Regions from separate parts of the Thalassotalea maritima genome, predicted to be linked through region 1. Evidence: riboswitches for the same ligand, from Rfam matches in the RefSeq annotation. Region 1 holds a riboswitch; each other region holds the start of a gene.

Region 1 (5,388 bases):
TCAATTAAATTTAATCACCACATTTGTTATTTTTTATCCAATCCCATAGAGTAAAAACAAACGGCCATGATCGGCATGAACTAGGAAATACATTGGTCATTAGCAAATGGAGAGCTGATATGGTTACCCTTGAGATTAAAAATACGATCGCTTTTGTCACACTTAATCGCCCTGACAAACTTAACGCCTTAAATATGCCAATGTTTAAGCAACTTGATAGCACGATTAAATCGTTACGTAAAAATCGGCAAGTTCGCGCGGTGATCGTTTCTGGCAGTGGGGCAAGTTTTTGTTCTGGTCTCGATATTAAAGCCATTATGAACTCGCCGAGTAACGTTATACGGTTGCTATTTAAATGGCTACCTTGGCAAGCAAACTTAGCACAACGTGTCAGTTATGGCTGGCGACAATTGCCCGTCCCAGTTATATTTGCTATCCACGGTCATTGCTATGGCGGTGGCTTACAAATTGCCTTAGGTGGGGACTATCGAATTGCCAGTAGTGATGCCCACTTTTCGATTATGGAAGGTAAATGGGGATTAATCCCCGACATGGCCGGTAATGCGCCTCTAAGTGAGCTGATGCCTTATGACCAAGCCCTTAAGCTCGCTATGACCGCTGATGTTATTGACGCGAAGCAAGCACGGTCATTTAATCTGATCAGTGAAGTTGCGAATAATCCACTACAACAGGCTATTGACCTAGCTAAGCGCTTAATCGAACGATCCCCCGACACCGTCGCTGCCAATAAACGCCTGTACCGTCGGTGTTGGCATAGTGGCAAAGGTCGTTGGCTAATGCTAGAAAGTATTTACCAAATAAAAAACATGCTCGGTAAAAACATGAAAATTGCCATCAAGCGGCAACAACAAAAAGATGCAAAGCAAGAGGTTAGTGACGAATATCAACCCAGAATGCGCTGGTAGCGAATCGCGAGTTATTTTTAAAACGCCGAACCAGCGTGAGTTTATTTCGACAGGTAACCAATTGCCAGTTACCTGTGTTCAAAGCTGCGCAGCGATTAAGCTGTGACGTTTTTATACCAAGCACTAATAGCCTCATCAGCTGTCTGCAGATTAGTATGACTTGGCAATTCGCGATGTGTTAGTGGCGCACGCAATACCGGTGTGCTAATTTGCCCTTGTTTGTGCATTAACACTTTAACAGGAATAGGGTTAGCCACCTCAAATAAAGCACTAACGGCATTGTACCATGTTGGAAATAAGCCTTGAGTTTCACCGGCCAGTGATTTACGCACGTACAAGTTAGTTGCCTCAGGCCAAGCATTAGCGCATACCGAAACCAACCCTACAGCCCCCGCTGAGGCTAAATATGGCATCAAGCCATCTTCACCTGAGTACATTTTTAGGTTGGGGGCTGCCTCAACATAGGCAAGAAACTCATTGATATCACCGCTAGCTTCTTTCATCGCCCAAAGATTTGGATGCTGAGCGAGGTTTGCAACCGCCTGTACAGGGATGCTCGCGCCAGTTCGTGATGGCACGTTATAAATCATGCACGGTAATAACGCGGCATCCATTAGCGCCTTAAACCACTCAGTTTGTCCCACTACACCTGGTTTTGTATATAGCGGTGCAGTAAGTAAATAGCAGTGCACAGGCAATTGATTACAACGTTTGATCCATTCTTGCTGTTGTGTAAGGTTAGAGCCGCCAACAGCGACCATTAGCGGTACTGTTGGCTGCAAGTCACATACAAACTTAACGATTTCGTATTGTTGCTCTGGCTCAATGGCAAGTCCTTCGCCCGTACTACCACAAATTAAAATACCATTGTTGGCTCGCTCTTGTTGAGCAACGACGCTTTTTAGGCTGGCAAAGTCTACTTGGCCTTGTTCATCAAACGGCGTTACCAATGCGGTCCACAAAGAAAAGTCATCAAGTTGAAAAGTTGTCATGTTTTGTCTCATTACTGCCCGAATGACAGCACGAATCGAGCGCTCCATTCGGCGATTTTTTATTAGAAAAGTGAAAGACTGGTGTAACGTCAAACCGCTACGACCAGAAGCACTCCACTTAACCCATATTCGTTAAGCGACAGCTGCACGGATTCAGCCGTTACAGCCGACATTGTGACGCCCTATATCGTCACAATGCCTCGGCGATAATCCCCATCATTATCTATCTTCGGGTTAGGCCCTCCAGATAACTGCCTGGTTAACGCTCCTCTTCTGATCCCCTATAATTGAGGAAATATATCAGTGCAATATTTTGCTGACTAATACCAATAGGCATAAAGTGCCAGTTATTTAATCATTTTAGTACTAACAATGCAATCTGAGGCAAGCCCGAACGTATGGCAAAATTTGCTTTTTAAATATTTGCTAGCGTGAGAAAATACCATGGCAGATAGTAATCAATAATCAACTTGGCACATCCTTATGAGTTTAACTAACCCGTCACAACTTCTTGTTCGCAATATGCATTTACTCGAAGGAAACAATATCTTGGTCATCGGCTGCCCCGATCCATTATTTTTTCAAGAACTAAGTGAACACAGCCCGCATGCCCAAGTGACAAGTTACAACATCAACTATGCCGATCATCAGGCGATTAAACAACAAAACCCAGATGTCGACTGTGTATTTAGCGAGCAATATCACACAATCAATAAGCATGACTTAGTCATCTATTATTTTCCAAAATCAAAGCCTGAATTTGTTATGCACATGGCCATGCTCAGTAATTATTTAACTGAACAGGCTATTGTGATGTTCGTTGGCGAAAACAAAGGTGGGGTCAAGTCCGTTACTAAGCTAGCCAAACCTTATGCAGCGCGTTGTGATAAGGTCGACTCGGCGCGCCACTGTATCTTATTCGAAATGATTTTTAATAATCAAAGCTGCGACTTTGACCTAGAACAATGGTTTAAATCCTACCCATTAACCCTAAATGATACCACTCTGATAGTTAAGGCACTGCCAGGCGTCTTTAGCCATAGTGAACTTGATATTGGCACTAAGTTACTATTAGACAATTTGCCAGCGTTATCGGGACAAGTGCTTGATTTTGGTTGTGGTGCTGGTGTTATCGGTTGTTTCGTAAAAAAAGCCAATCCGCACGTTCGCATCGATATGCTCGATGTAAATGCCCTAGCGATCGCCAGTGCAAAACGTACTCTGCAAGAAAACCAACTTGAGGGTCACGTATTCGCATCCAATGGCTTACAGCAGGTTACTGATAATTACCATGTGGTATTATCAAACCCACCGTTTCATCAGGGTTTAAAAACCCATTACTTCGTTACGGAACAATTTTTAGAAAATATTAAGCATCATATGCAACCTAAAGCGACACTCACCATTGTCGCCAATAACTTTTTAAAGTACGCCCCTATCATCAAGAACGCGTTAAATAACTATCAATTAATCGCCAATGAACGTGGCTTTGCTATTCATCAGGCACAACGATAATCTCCACAATCCAATCACAGACAACGGCTTGTTAACACTGCGTAAGACACTGTAAAACAGGCCGTTAAAGCAACGTGTCGATTTACACTCAGATCACATTCTGCTAATCGAAAATTGGCAAATTTAAACGCCTAATAACCACAAAAATACTCTGGCAATTACAATTTGTTGCAAACACAAAATTAACACACCTGACCAGAAACAGAACACAAAACCGCTTAAAATCATAGATATAACAAAAAAACAACATCTTAAAATAACAACTTTACGCTTACATTTTTACAACAATTTCACCATTGTTTAGTTGTTAACTTTAATTATCATATGCGCACTGAAAAATAGACTCGTTTACTCGACACAGATTCGAGTAACAAACTAACCAACATATGCTCGCTACATACTTTGGTGATATTGAACTTTGAGGTATATATGATCAACCAGTCCCAGGCTAAGATTCTTATTGTCGAAGACGAAGAAATTACCCGCATCAACCTGAAAAACCTATTTGAAGCCGAAGGTTATGAAACGTTTGTTGCTACCGATGGTGAAGAAATGGAACGCCAATTAACCGAGCGTAACATTGACTTAGTGTTGATGGATATCAACCTTCCAGGTAAAAATGGCTTATTGCTAGCCCGTGAAATCATCGAACGCAATGATAAAGGTTTGATGTTCATCAGTGGCCGTGATAGCGAAGTAGACAAAGTTCTTGGTCTAGAGATTGGTGCCGACGATTACGTCACCAAGCCATTTAACCCACGCGAATTAACCATTCGTGTACGTAATCTTTTAAAACGTTTAAGCCAGGTAGAAACAGCAACCCCTGTTGCAGACACCGAAACTATCCGTTTTAACGACTGGCAGTTAGATCCAAACTCTCGTCAAATGACGTCTCCTAAAGGTGATACCTTCCCTATTCCTCGTGGTGAATACCGTGCTTTACGCCTACTTATGGCTAATCGCGGAAAAATTGTTACACGTCAGGCGTTAATTCAAGAAATGACGGGCCGTGATTTGCGTGAAAACGATCGTACGGTTGATGTGACCATTCGTCGTTTACGTAAGCATTTTGAGTCAGATGATACTAGCCCTGAATTTATCAACACCATTCACGGTGAAGGCTACCGCTTTGTAGGTAATATCGAAGCCTAATTCATCGAATTAAGTCGTAAATACAAAATAGGCAAAGGTCGATAACCTTTGCCTATTTTTTTATCTGCTATTGCACGACTTGGATCATGCTAAAAACTGTTTAAGCTGCACCAAGCATTCGTTGTTTAGCTGTTTAGCCTCGGCAAGTTTGTCAGTCATGTGCTGTTGATTGGCACAGGTATATTCCATATCACCTAATAATTGATGCAGCGCCTTTAGGCCCATATTGCCTGCTGCGGATTTCATCGTGTGACAGCCTTTTTGCCATGCTTGTTTGTCGTTATGATCGATGGCGGTCGCTAAATCGGTAAAATAATTTGTTGCTTGCTGCTCATATAAACTCAGCGTCTGCAAAAACACATCTTTACCAAGCGCCTCAGTATATTCGCTAATAATTACGGTATTTAAATGTTCCATAATACGTCCCAGTTGCCTGCGATTTATTGTCTACTAACACAGAAAGTACTGCATTTGCCCGACGATACCATGTTTTTACTACAGCGTCTTGCCTTGCGAAAAAAAACAGTTGCACAACCACGGCGTGACATAAACGCCACACCATAATAACAATAACCAAACATCCTGAGAAAATGGCCAGAAAATATCTACTTAGCCACTCTTGAAAGCCAATATTTCAACGCCATATAGTGTGAACTGCCAATTATATTGGCTAGACTTTGCTAAATATCTTGCCATTAGGCTCTATGTGTAAACAACAACTTACACGATATTTACCAGTAATTACGTGTTTTTCCGTAAATTCACAAAAAAGAGTAAAAAAATGGGCAATTTTTCGCTAGAAT
Region 2 (5,388 bases), 1.4 Mb from region 1:
CTGCTTCTGATATCAAATCAGTAGTATCAATGTTGCCTTACGCTTAATAGAGGAGAGTAGAACATGGCAAGAGTAAAACGCGGTGTAGTAGCACGTCGTTCTCACAAGAAAATCCTAAAGCAAGCGAAAGGTTACTACGGTGCTCGTAGTCGCGTATATCGCGTTGCTTTCCAAGCTGTAACCAAAGCTGGTCAATACGCATACCGTGACCGTCGTCAACGTAAGCGTCAATTCCGTCAACTTTGGATTGCTCGTATCAACGCAGCAGCTCGTCAAAATGGTTTATCTTACAGCAAGTTCATCAACGGCTTGAAAAAAGCTTCGATTGAAATTGACCGTAAGATCCTAGCTGACATCGCAGTATACGATAAAGCAGCTTTCACTGTACTTGTAGAAAAAGCGCAAGCGGCTCTATAATAGCGGTGACGTGAGTTTTGAAAAGGACGCTTCGGCGTCCTTTTCTTATTCTCTTAGAGTGTTTTAGGGTGTTTATTGCCAACGTATTTTAGGTTGTTTACAGCCTTATGTGTTTAGATACGTTGCCAATAAATACAAAGCACATCAGCTATTGATGCCATAGGGTAGACAGAGGCTGGCGTGCATACATTCAGGGAAAAAATATGAGCCTTGCTAACAAAGTACTAGCCGTCAATAATGACTTACCAATTCGCACTAATTTACCTGTTCACAGTGGTAAGGTGCGCTCTGTTTACTGGTTAACAGAAGAAGATAGCCGCCGTCTGATTATTGAAAAGGGCTATGATGTTGCCAAAAACACACCTCTAGCGATTATGGTCATCTCTGACCGTATTTCTGCCTTCGATTGTATCTGGCACGGTGAAAATGACATGCGTGGCGTACCAGGTAAAGGTGCAGCACTTAATGCCATTTCAAACCACTGGTTTAAACTGTTTAAAGAAAACGGTTTGGCGGACAGCCATATCCTAGATATTCCACACCCATTTGTATGGATTGTGCAAAAAGCAACACCGGTAAAAATCGAAGCGATTTGTCGTAGTTACATCACAGGTTCAATGTGGCGCGCGTATGAAAAAGGTGAGCGCGAGTTCTGTGGCATCGAAATTGGCGAAGGCTTACAGCGCGATCAAAAGCTAGATGAGTTGTTAATTACCCCGTCAACCAAAGGTATTCTTGAAGGTATTGAAGGTGTTCCAGCGCAAGACGATGTCAACATTACTCGCAAGAACATTGAAGATAACTTCGAGGCGTTTAACTTTAAAGAACAAGCAGATATCGACTTGTACGAGAAGCTTTTGAAAGATGGTTTTAATGTTATCTCTAATGAATTAGCGAAGATTGACCAGATTTTTGTCGATACCAAGTTTGAATTTGGTTACGTAAAAGATGCTGCTGGTAATGATAAACTGATCTACATGGATGAAGTGGGTACACCTGATTCGTCTCGAATTTGGGATGGTGAGCAATACCGTGCTGGTAAGGTTGTCGAAAACTCGAAAGAAGGTTTCCGCCAGTTATTACTTAACTACTTCCCAGATGCAGATATCTTATTAAATAAAGACCGCATGGATGAGCGTGAAGCGCTTGCGCGTGATAATGCCTTACCTGAAGAGGTATTAATGCAAGTGTCAAATACCTACACAGGTATTGCAGAGAAAATCACTGGTGAGAAAATAGTGATCAGTGACGATCCCAAAGCCGAAATTGTTAAGATTTTAAAAGAGCAATACGATCTTATTGCTTAATTAGATACAGCATATAAATTATATAAAGCCCTTGCATGTCGAATGACGTGCAAGGGCTTTTTGTTGTGCGCCAAGACCTAACAACATTGAGATAACAACACGAATAAGACTAGAGATTCACTTCATGTGATAAAGGTGATAGGTTTGAGGCCTTAGCGTTTTGCTAAACACTCACCTTGCTCCATCATCCAGTAGGCAGTGTTGCCGACAACGGCAATCGAACCAGACACTATCGCTGAGACTGGTAATAGCAATCCTGCGCCGACAATTTGACTTAAGAATGCTGCTTTGCAGTCGTGATTGTTTAAGCAGTTTATCGCTTTAAAGTTTCCGAGTTGTTCGACAGTCAACTCAATACGTTTCTTCTCAATTTGGCATGTCATATCAAAAAGCTCAGCGTTAATTGTTAACAGGGTTAACGGCGCTGAGCTTTTTTCGTTTATACGGCTTGAATGCGCTTTATAGTAAAGCGAGTATATCTCGGTTCTTTAGTTACGAAGCATTGGCTTGTTTGTCTTGTTCGTTACCAAGGCTTATCAAGCGCAATAAGCCCACTAGTCCAACAAAGAACAAACTAGTGACTAAAAACGCCATGCTCGTCGATAGGGTAAAGCCAACGACAATAAAGCCAACAGCAGAAATAGCGGCGATAGACAGTGCATACGGCAATTGCGTGGTCACGTGATCAATGTGGTGACAGCGCGCGCCGGTTGACGACAATATGGTGGTATCGGATATCGGCGAGCAGTGATCACCAAATACCGAGCCAGCTAATACTGCCGATAGCATAGGTAGCATCAAGGTAATGTCGGCAGCCGCGGCCATATCGCCAGCAATAGGCAGCATAATTCCGAAAGTGCCCCATGAGGTACCGGTTGAAAATGCCATAAAGCCCGATAAAACAAACAGCAGTACTGGTAGCCACGCTAAGTCGATATTACCTTGCGTTAACGATGACAAATAGCTGCCGGTTTTCATATCGCCGATAACACTACCTATGGTCCAGGCAAACAATAAGATTAAAATCGCACCTAGCATCGAATGCGCGCCATTTTTAGCGGCGATAAAGATATCTTTTGCAGCAATGCGCTGACGCAAAACACTTATCAGTGTCGCCGCAAGGCCGACTAATGCACCATACACCAATGACATTCCCACATCGGTATTTTCAAAAGCTGCGAATAAGTTAAACGCTTTATTATCGCCAGCCAACGCTTGCGCGCCGGTATAAATCATAAAGCCAACGGTGGCAATGACCATGAGCAAAATAGGTAAGATTAAATCACTGGCTTTTGCATTTACTAACGTCGCACTTTTTGGCGTGTTATCTGCCACATCAACTTTTGCTAGATCGTGGCCTTGACTGGCGCTGTGCTCATGACGAGACATTGCCCCGACATTGATATCAAAAATGATCACCGCGAACACCAGTAGCAGGGCAAAAACCGCATAAAAATTCATTGGAATTGCCGCTAAGTAGGCACTTAAAGGTGAATATTCTGTGATCCCATGGGTTGCTAAAATGCCGGCCATAATGGTCATAATGTAGGCACCCCATGATGATAACGGCATTAATATACACATCGGCGCCGCGGTTGAGTCGAGAATATAGGCGAGTTTTGCTCGTGAGACTTTGTACCGATCAGTAACTGGACGAGAGACGGTACCAACTGCAAGTGAGTTAAAGTAGTCGTCGACAAAAATAAAGACGCCAAGAAACGCAGCTAATAACTTAGCACCGCGTTTGCTTTTAATTTTACTCATTGCCCAGTTGGCAAAGGCGAGGGTAGCGCCACTGACGCTTAACAGTGAGGTGATCATGCCAAGTAGCAATAAGAAGGCAATAATGGACATGTTCCAACTGTTGATACCGCCGTCTTCGATAAAGACACCGCCGACAGTCGAGGCGACGTACGAGGCACTACTGAGTAGATCAAAATTGTTGAGTAACAATGCGCCCAATAAAATACCAAGCCCTAAAGCAATAATAACTTTACGGGTGATGATGGCGAGCATCAATGCCAAAAGAGCCGGTAATACCGACAGCATAGAGTGTGAAAAATCGTTTAATTCCATGTGTGTTTCTGTAGTTATAGAAACGCAAAATCGAAGAGTGCAACAGCAGTGTGGCAAGATACTTCGTAGCGCTCCATAGGTTATTACTATGGCAGTGTTACGCTTATTCAACGCAACCCCAACAATGGATGTTGATGCATCACTTTGTTTCGGCGACAAACCCTTTCATCATGACTTATAGGCATCACCCTAACCATGATTACTGATGTGTATCGCACCTCTACTTAATGAACGGTCTGTGTACCGTCTATGTGCTTCATTGTGCATGATATTTTTGAAAAAAACAAAATGCACAGCGAATGCTTGCGCTAATTATAACGGCTGAAAAAGTTTTTTCTGTAATCTAAATGTAAAACTCGCCGACAGGGGTGTAAAAAGCCACAATCGCTGAACGATTGTGGCTTGAATTTACTTATCAATAAGTAGTATTAGAGCCATTAAATACTGGTAATGTTTACTGATAGTTTTAGCATTTGCCCAGGTTGTAGGTATTTGCCTCGATTGAGATTGTTCCATTTTTCAATGTCACCAATCGACACATTAAACTTATTGGCAATACGAGCTAACGAGTCACCTGATTTAACGCGGTAGTTAATGTTGCGAACAACCGTATTTCCTGAGGCACTCTTTTTCGCGTTATCATTAGCGTTGGTCCAAATGGTGAGCTTTTGTCCAAGACGCAACATGTCCTTTGGTGCGAAACCATTCCATTTAGCAATTTGCTTACTACTGACCTTATATTTTTGACCAATATCCCATAGCGTATCGCCTCGTTGCACGGTATGAACCAATTTTTTGCCACTGCCTTTTTTTGAAAGTTTTGACAAACGCACTTGTTCATATGACTTGTAACGATCCAGCGATTGCGTTGCTGTTGGGATCAACAAGTATTTACCGGTGCGAATGCTGTTATCCGCCATGTTGTTGGCTTCTTTGATAACCGTCACCGTTGTGTTAAAACGACGAGCGATTACCGACAAGCTGTCGCCACTCTTGATTCTGTAACGTTGCCAGCTTAAACGGTCTTTTTCTTCCAGTTTTGCAAGGCGCTGTTGAAAAGCCTCCACTTTATTGTTTGGTAACAACAAAGAGTGCGGTCCATCTGGCGCGGTCGCCCAACGGTTAAAACCAGGGTTCAATGCATGTAACTCGTCAACCGTTAAATCAGCCATGTCAGCAGCCAATGCTAAATCGAGCTGTGAGCCAATATCAACCGATGAAATCACCGGCTTGTTGGCAATGGCATATAACTCCACATTAAAGCGTTGTGGGTCTTTTACAATCTCAGCAAGTGCGAGTAATTTTGGCACATAGTCACGCGTTTCTTTTGGCAATTTTAAGTGCCAAAAGTCAGTCGGTTTACCTTTGCGCGCATTGGCTTTCATGGCACGAGACACTCGGCCTTGACCTGAGTTATATGCCGCAAGGGCTAATAACCAGTCGCCGTCAAAGCGTTCGTTTAAGTACTTAAGGTACTTAATGGCAGCTTGCGTTGATGCAGCAACATCACGTCGGCCGTCATACCACCAGTCTTGCTGTAAACCAAATTGTTTACCCGTACCAGATAAAAACTGCCACATACCCGAAG
Region 3 (5,388 bases), 1.3 Mb from region 1:
AGCAAAGTTATGCAAATAGCTTATTGTGTAAGGTTTCAACCACATGATGGCCATCTTGCTCATTGACTAAAAAACACAAATTATTGGCACTAGCACCATGACAGATCATTCTTACTGAAGTATCTTCTAGGTGATCAAAAATACTGCTACCCAATTGATTGGTACTTTGTAGATTATTACCAACAATTGCCACTAAACACAGGTCGTGCTCAACCGTGACATCACACAATTGTTCGAGTTCGGCCAATACTTGTTGATTGATCAATGCTTGGGTTGAGCCAACGGGATTATCAAACGTCATGGCAACCGAAATTTCGGAGGTGGTGATCAAATCAACACTTAATTGATGTTTTGCCAAAATCGCGAAAACCTCTGCCAAAAAGCCACTTGCATGTAACATCGCCGGACTTTTTACCGTAACTAACGTTTGCTCTTTGCGCATGGCAATGGCGCGATATCTCGGCTTTGATGTTACCTGTTGACGAATCTGGGTGCCTCCTGACTCTGGCTCTCTTGATGAGCCAACAAACACTGGGATATCGGAACGCATTGCTGGTATTAACGTTGCAGGGTGTAAAATTTTTGCACCAAAGGTCGCCATTTCCGCAGCTTCACCAAAACTGATTTCAGGGATCGCTCGAGCGCTACTGGCAATGCGCGGATCAGTGGTAAATATACCGACCACGTCAGTCCAAATTTGTAGATTATCTGCATTCAGTGCTTCTGCTAATAATGCCGCGGAATAATCAGAGCCACCCCGCCCTAACGTCGTCGTATAACCTAGCTGGTCTTCGCCAATAAAGCCTTGAGTAACAATAACATGATCACTCAGTAACGGTTGCAATAAACTCTGACAGCGATTTTTTAACTCATCAATGTTTACATTAGCCTGACCATACAGGCTGTCAGTGCGCATTACGCGACGCACGTCAAACATTTGCCCTGGTACATCAATCATGTGTAGTACTTCAGCAAATATCACCGAACTCATCCGCTCACCACAGGCTAAAATTGCGTCTGCATGGCGTACCGAGCGAGATATACTCTGTTCTGTAACTAACTTACTCAATTCATCAAGGATCAAATCAACCTGTTGGCGCACAACGCTAGCATCAGCTAGTTGAGTGATAATGCGCTGTTGAATTTGAGCAATAGTCTCGAGTATTTGTTGTTGCTGATTTGGTTCAAGTTGGTCGTTAGCTAAACGCACTAATTCATTGGTAACACCAGCGCTTGCCGAAACAACGACGACACGGGTATCAGGATTATTTTTGATAATTTTTGCACAACGCAACATAGCGTCAAAATCAGCGACGCTAGTACCACCAAATTTGGCAACATTGAGTCTGCTATTGAAACAGCTATTGGTTTCGGTATTTACCATTGGATATTCTCCCTATATTACCTATTCGTTATAAAGGTAAACAATCAAAGGAAGAGCATGACTGAACAGCTTGGATTAGGATCTCTACATCTTCAGCCAGAAGCTCTCCACCGTTCACCGGTGACAGTCATCAGGATTCAACCATAATGACCGAGTACAGGCCTCCCATCAGGCGCTATACCCTCGGCGTTAGTCCCCCTCGATAATTTTCTGTGGTTGATGGTACCTAGAATTATCTACCTGGCTAACGCAGCCTCTTCTGGTGTTAAATCAAAGCCTATCATCGCTATGACAGCGAGTAACTTGATATAAATATCAATAGGATCTGACACTTAACTCTCAGCATTAAAGCGTATCAAACGTTCTATTGCAACCACCATTTGAGTAAAAGTTCTACTAACTTAAATGCTCGGATGAGTTCGCGGTAAACAAAAGTGTCGGATCTTAGTTAATTTATACACGCCAAATTGAATTTTTACCTGAATAATATTTACCTTTGTTACTAATAACCATTAACTCCAGATGCAGATCAGGTATGCTATAACAAACAACAAGAGAGTAATAAACGTGGATACCTTTTTACTAAAAAAATTTATCGCCTTTTTTTTACAGCCTCAGATCATTGTTATCGTCGTATTGATCTTGGCCTTCATTGCGCGAAAAAAATATCACGTTCAGGCGAAAATCATATCCCTATGCGCCCTGTTAGCCCTATATTTATTGGCAACAAAACCTGTTAGTGAGCATTTAATCGAAACATTGGAGGGACAATACCCGGTATATCAACAGCAGGTTGAAAAGCTCGATTATATTGTAGTTCTGGGTTGCGGTCATAGCGCTGATAAGCGCCTAGCACATAGCCAGCAACTCAAAACCTGTTCCTTACAACGCATGGTGGAAGGGCTACGCATTGCCAATTTACATCCCGAAGCGACGATTGTTACCTCAGGTGCTGCAATGACTGATAATGTCACTAACGCACAAATGGTGAAAGATGCGCTTATTGAACTCGGTTATAGCGGCAATATTATCGCCATTGAACAAGCTAGGGATACCGAAGAAGAGGCGATTTATTTAACACCGCTACTTACTCATAAACAATTTGCCTTAGTAACAAATGCCAGCGATATACCAAGAGCGATGACATTTTTTCAACAACGAGGATTAGCTCCTATTGCCGCGCCAACCGGCTTTCGGGCCAAACACAGCGAACTGAATTGGCGCGTTATTGCCCCCCATGGCAAGCATTTCGAAACATCTGAGCTTTTCTTTTATGAATTTATCGGCCAAGTCTGGCAGCTCATTAAAATGATTTTTGCCGGACTGGCAAACTAATCCAGCCTACTTAAGCACCGTATTTTAAAGGCTTTTCCGCCATAATTCCCACTAAGTGATTATCTGGGTCGCGGATAAAGCCTAACCATAACTGATGATCGTCTAATGTCGCCGCCAGAGCGGGCTCACGCTCAATAACCACCTGTTTAGCGTTTAAGTTGATAAACATTTGCTCTATATCAGCGACTTTATAATAAATAACCGATGTGTGATGTTCGGCTTTATCACCCTGCAAAGTTGTGAGCATCAGGCGGATATCACCACATTGTAAAAATGATAAATGCTCGCCCACATCAAACAGTAATGGCAAACCTAAGACTTGTGTATAAAACTGCTTGCTACGTTTGAGGTTATCCGTTGTTATTGCAATCTGACCAATACCTTCTATTGCAGACACCGATGTTAACCTCCCTGTTGTAAGCTAAAGATTCGATCAACGATAGCACGTACGCCATTGCCACGCGATGGACTCAGATGTTGCAACAAGCCTAATTGCTGAAAATAACTTGATACATCATCAGTGCTCACCTGTGCAACGGGCTTGCCTTGAAACAGGCTGAAAATAACCACCATCAAGCCGCGAATTAAACGCGCATCGCTGTCGCCTCGATAATAATATTTTCCGTCATGCTGCTCTTGTTGTAGCCATGCCTTACTTTCACAACCAGAAATGAGTAAATCATCGTTACGAGCTGATTTATCGAGTCGCGGTAGTTGTTTAGACAGTAACATAATTTGCCGATGCCGTTGATCCCAACCTTTACACGTCTCAAACTGAGCAATGACTTGTTCTGCAGACGGTAAAGTGTTTAGGGCGTCTACTTGCTGTGGCGCCGATATCTGCTGTATTTCGTCAGCTATTGATACCTGTTGCTTAACCGCATGATTTTGCGATGTTGGCAATGTACTATTTTGGCTAATTTTAACGTTTTGCGAAGTGTCACCATTAGTCATTTCAATAATACATTGGCGCAAATGTGAGATAACGTAATCGACTTCCGCTTTGGTGTTATATGGTGCCAGCGACATGCGTACACTACCTTGCAGACCTAAACTAGCCAACAATGGCATCGCACAGTGATGCCCGGCGCGAACCGCGATATGATGACTATCAAGGTAACTAGCAACATCTTGATGATGCAGGCCATCAACAGTAAAGCTAAATAAGCCAATATCAGGGCAACCTTGAAACAATAATTTGACTTTGGGTATTGTGATAAGCTGCTGATATGCATAGTTTAATAAATCATTTTCCCAACTTGCTAGCGAAGATTGTGAAGACAATTCAGAAATCGCCGCATCCAAACCGATAACGCCAGCGATATTCGGTGTTCCTGCCTCGTATTTGTGCGGTAAGTCATTGATAATGGTTTCTTCAAAAGAGACATGCTTGATCATTTCACCACCATAGTGATAGGCAGGCATAGCTTCTAATAGTGCTTTTTTTCCGTAGAGCACACCAATTCCGGTGGGGGCATAAACCTTATGACCAGAAAACACAAAAAAATCGCAATCTAACGCTTGGACATCGATATTAAAATGGGCAATAGATTGCGCACCATCGATGATAACGTTTGCACCTACTCCCCGAGCAAGCCCGATAAGTGCGCTAATATCATTATATTTGCCCACTACGTTTGACACATGAGCAATCGCCAGAATTTTGCATCGGGAGGTGATAAGTCGGCGTCCTTGCTCAACATCGATTGTGCCGTTTGAGCTAAGTGGCAGCACCACTAAGTTGGCTTTTTTTCGTTTTGCTAATTGTTGCCAACAGACTAAATTAGCATGATGCTCTGCTGCCGAGATAACAATATCGTCGCCGGTCGACACTCGTTGCTCACCAATTGTTGCAGCTAATAAGTTAAGTGCTTCCGTAGTACCTTTGGTCCAAATGATCTCTTGCTGATACTTGGCGTTAATGAACGATCGTACTCGCTCTCTCGCCTGCTCATAACGTTCAGTTGCTATACTACTGAGTCGATGTGAACCGCGATGCACGTTCGCATTGTATTGCTTATAAAACTGGTCCATAGCCTCAATCACACTGGCGAATTTTTGTGTGGTGGCAGCATTATCAAAATACACCACATTCCGATTAGGATTGGATTCATCAAACAGCGGAAAACGCTTACGGAACTGCTCAACAGAAAAGTGCGACATAGAAAAGCTTAAAAACCTTGTTTTATCTTAGATAACACCGATTATAACGCAGAACACCAGCTTGATGACAATGTTTGTCAGCGCAATAGATAAAAATTTATTAAGCAAAATCAATATTTTTTGACTAAGCTAATAACTCTAAGCGAGCGGTAATTGCTTGGCCGATTCTCATAGTTAACTATGTCGATATAAGCCCGTTAACGATGAAATTGTGTGATGTTAAAACGTTTTATGTAACAACAATAAAGAGGGAAGAACATGACATTGTTCTCTTGGTTTGAAAATAACCAGCAAGAGGAATCGACGTTTACCCTGAGAGGCAAAAGTAGTACATTGACTTATAATAACAAAACAGTGTGGCCAGTTGCTCGAGTTAAACTTAATTCTTCATCTATTAATAACAACTTCGAAGATGACACAACAGCAGTACCCAAATCGATGAAGCTGATAAAATAATAAAAATAGTCGCATCAGCGACTATTTTTTTGCCTGCCACCTGTAGCCCT

The links. Region 1 has a riboswitch for lysine ahead of dapA (4-hydroxy-tetrahydrodipicolinate synthase). Riboswitches for the same ligand answer to the same signal wherever they lie in the genome.
Region 2: it holds a riboswitch for lysine, as region 1 does, so the genes downstream of both, ACAX20_RS06155 (Na+/H+ antiporter NhaC family protein) here and dapA (4-hydroxy-tetrahydrodipicolinate synthase) in region 1, are expected to answer to the same signal.
Region 3: it holds a riboswitch for lysine, as region 1 does, so the genes downstream of both, lysC (lysine-sensitive aspartokinase 3) here and dapA (4-hydroxy-tetrahydrodipicolinate synthase) in region 1, are expected to answer to the same signal.

Annotation. Positions count from the first base shown of each region.
Region 1 covers NZ_CP166919.1:2,770,249-2,775,636, forward strand. Annotated here, with positions in the region: gene ACAX20_RS12350 (crotonase/enoyl-CoA hydratase family protein) at 120-926, shown strand; gene dapA (4-hydroxy-tetrahydrodipicolinate synthase) at 1,022-1,918, opposite strand; lysine riboswitch at 2,018-2,199, opposite strand; gene ACAX20_RS12360 (methyltransferase) at 2,402-3,433, shown strand; gene arcA (two-component system response regulator ArcA) at 3,863-4,585, shown strand; gene ACAX20_RS12370 (Hpt domain-containing protein) at 4,670-5,002, opposite strand.
Region 2 covers NZ_CP166919.1:1,391,628-1,397,015, forward strand. Annotated here, with positions in the region: gene rpmI (50S ribosomal protein L35) at 1-47, shown strand, start outside; gene rplT (50S ribosomal protein L20) at 64-417, shown strand; gene ACAX20_RS06145 (phosphoribosylaminoimidazolesuccinocarboxamide synthase) at 621-1,724, shown strand; gene ACAX20_RS06150 (hypothetical protein) at 1,877-2,107, opposite strand; gene ACAX20_RS06155 (Na+/H+ antiporter NhaC family protein) at 2,217-3,800, opposite strand; lysine riboswitch at 3,859-4,031, opposite strand; gene ACAX20_RS06160 (LysM peptidoglycan-binding domain-containing protein) at 4,238-5,388, opposite strand, start outside.
Region 3 covers NZ_CP166919.1:1,459,622-1,465,009, reverse strand. Annotated here, with positions in the region: gene lysC (lysine-sensitive aspartokinase 3) at 8-1,384, opposite strand; lysine riboswitch at 1,477-1,651, opposite strand; gene ACAX20_RS06440 (ElyC/SanA/YdcF family protein) at 1,952-2,719, shown strand; gene ACAX20_RS06435 (VOC family protein) at 2,730-3,116, opposite strand; gene ACAX20_RS06430 (SufS family cysteine desulfurase) at 3,122-4,882, opposite strand.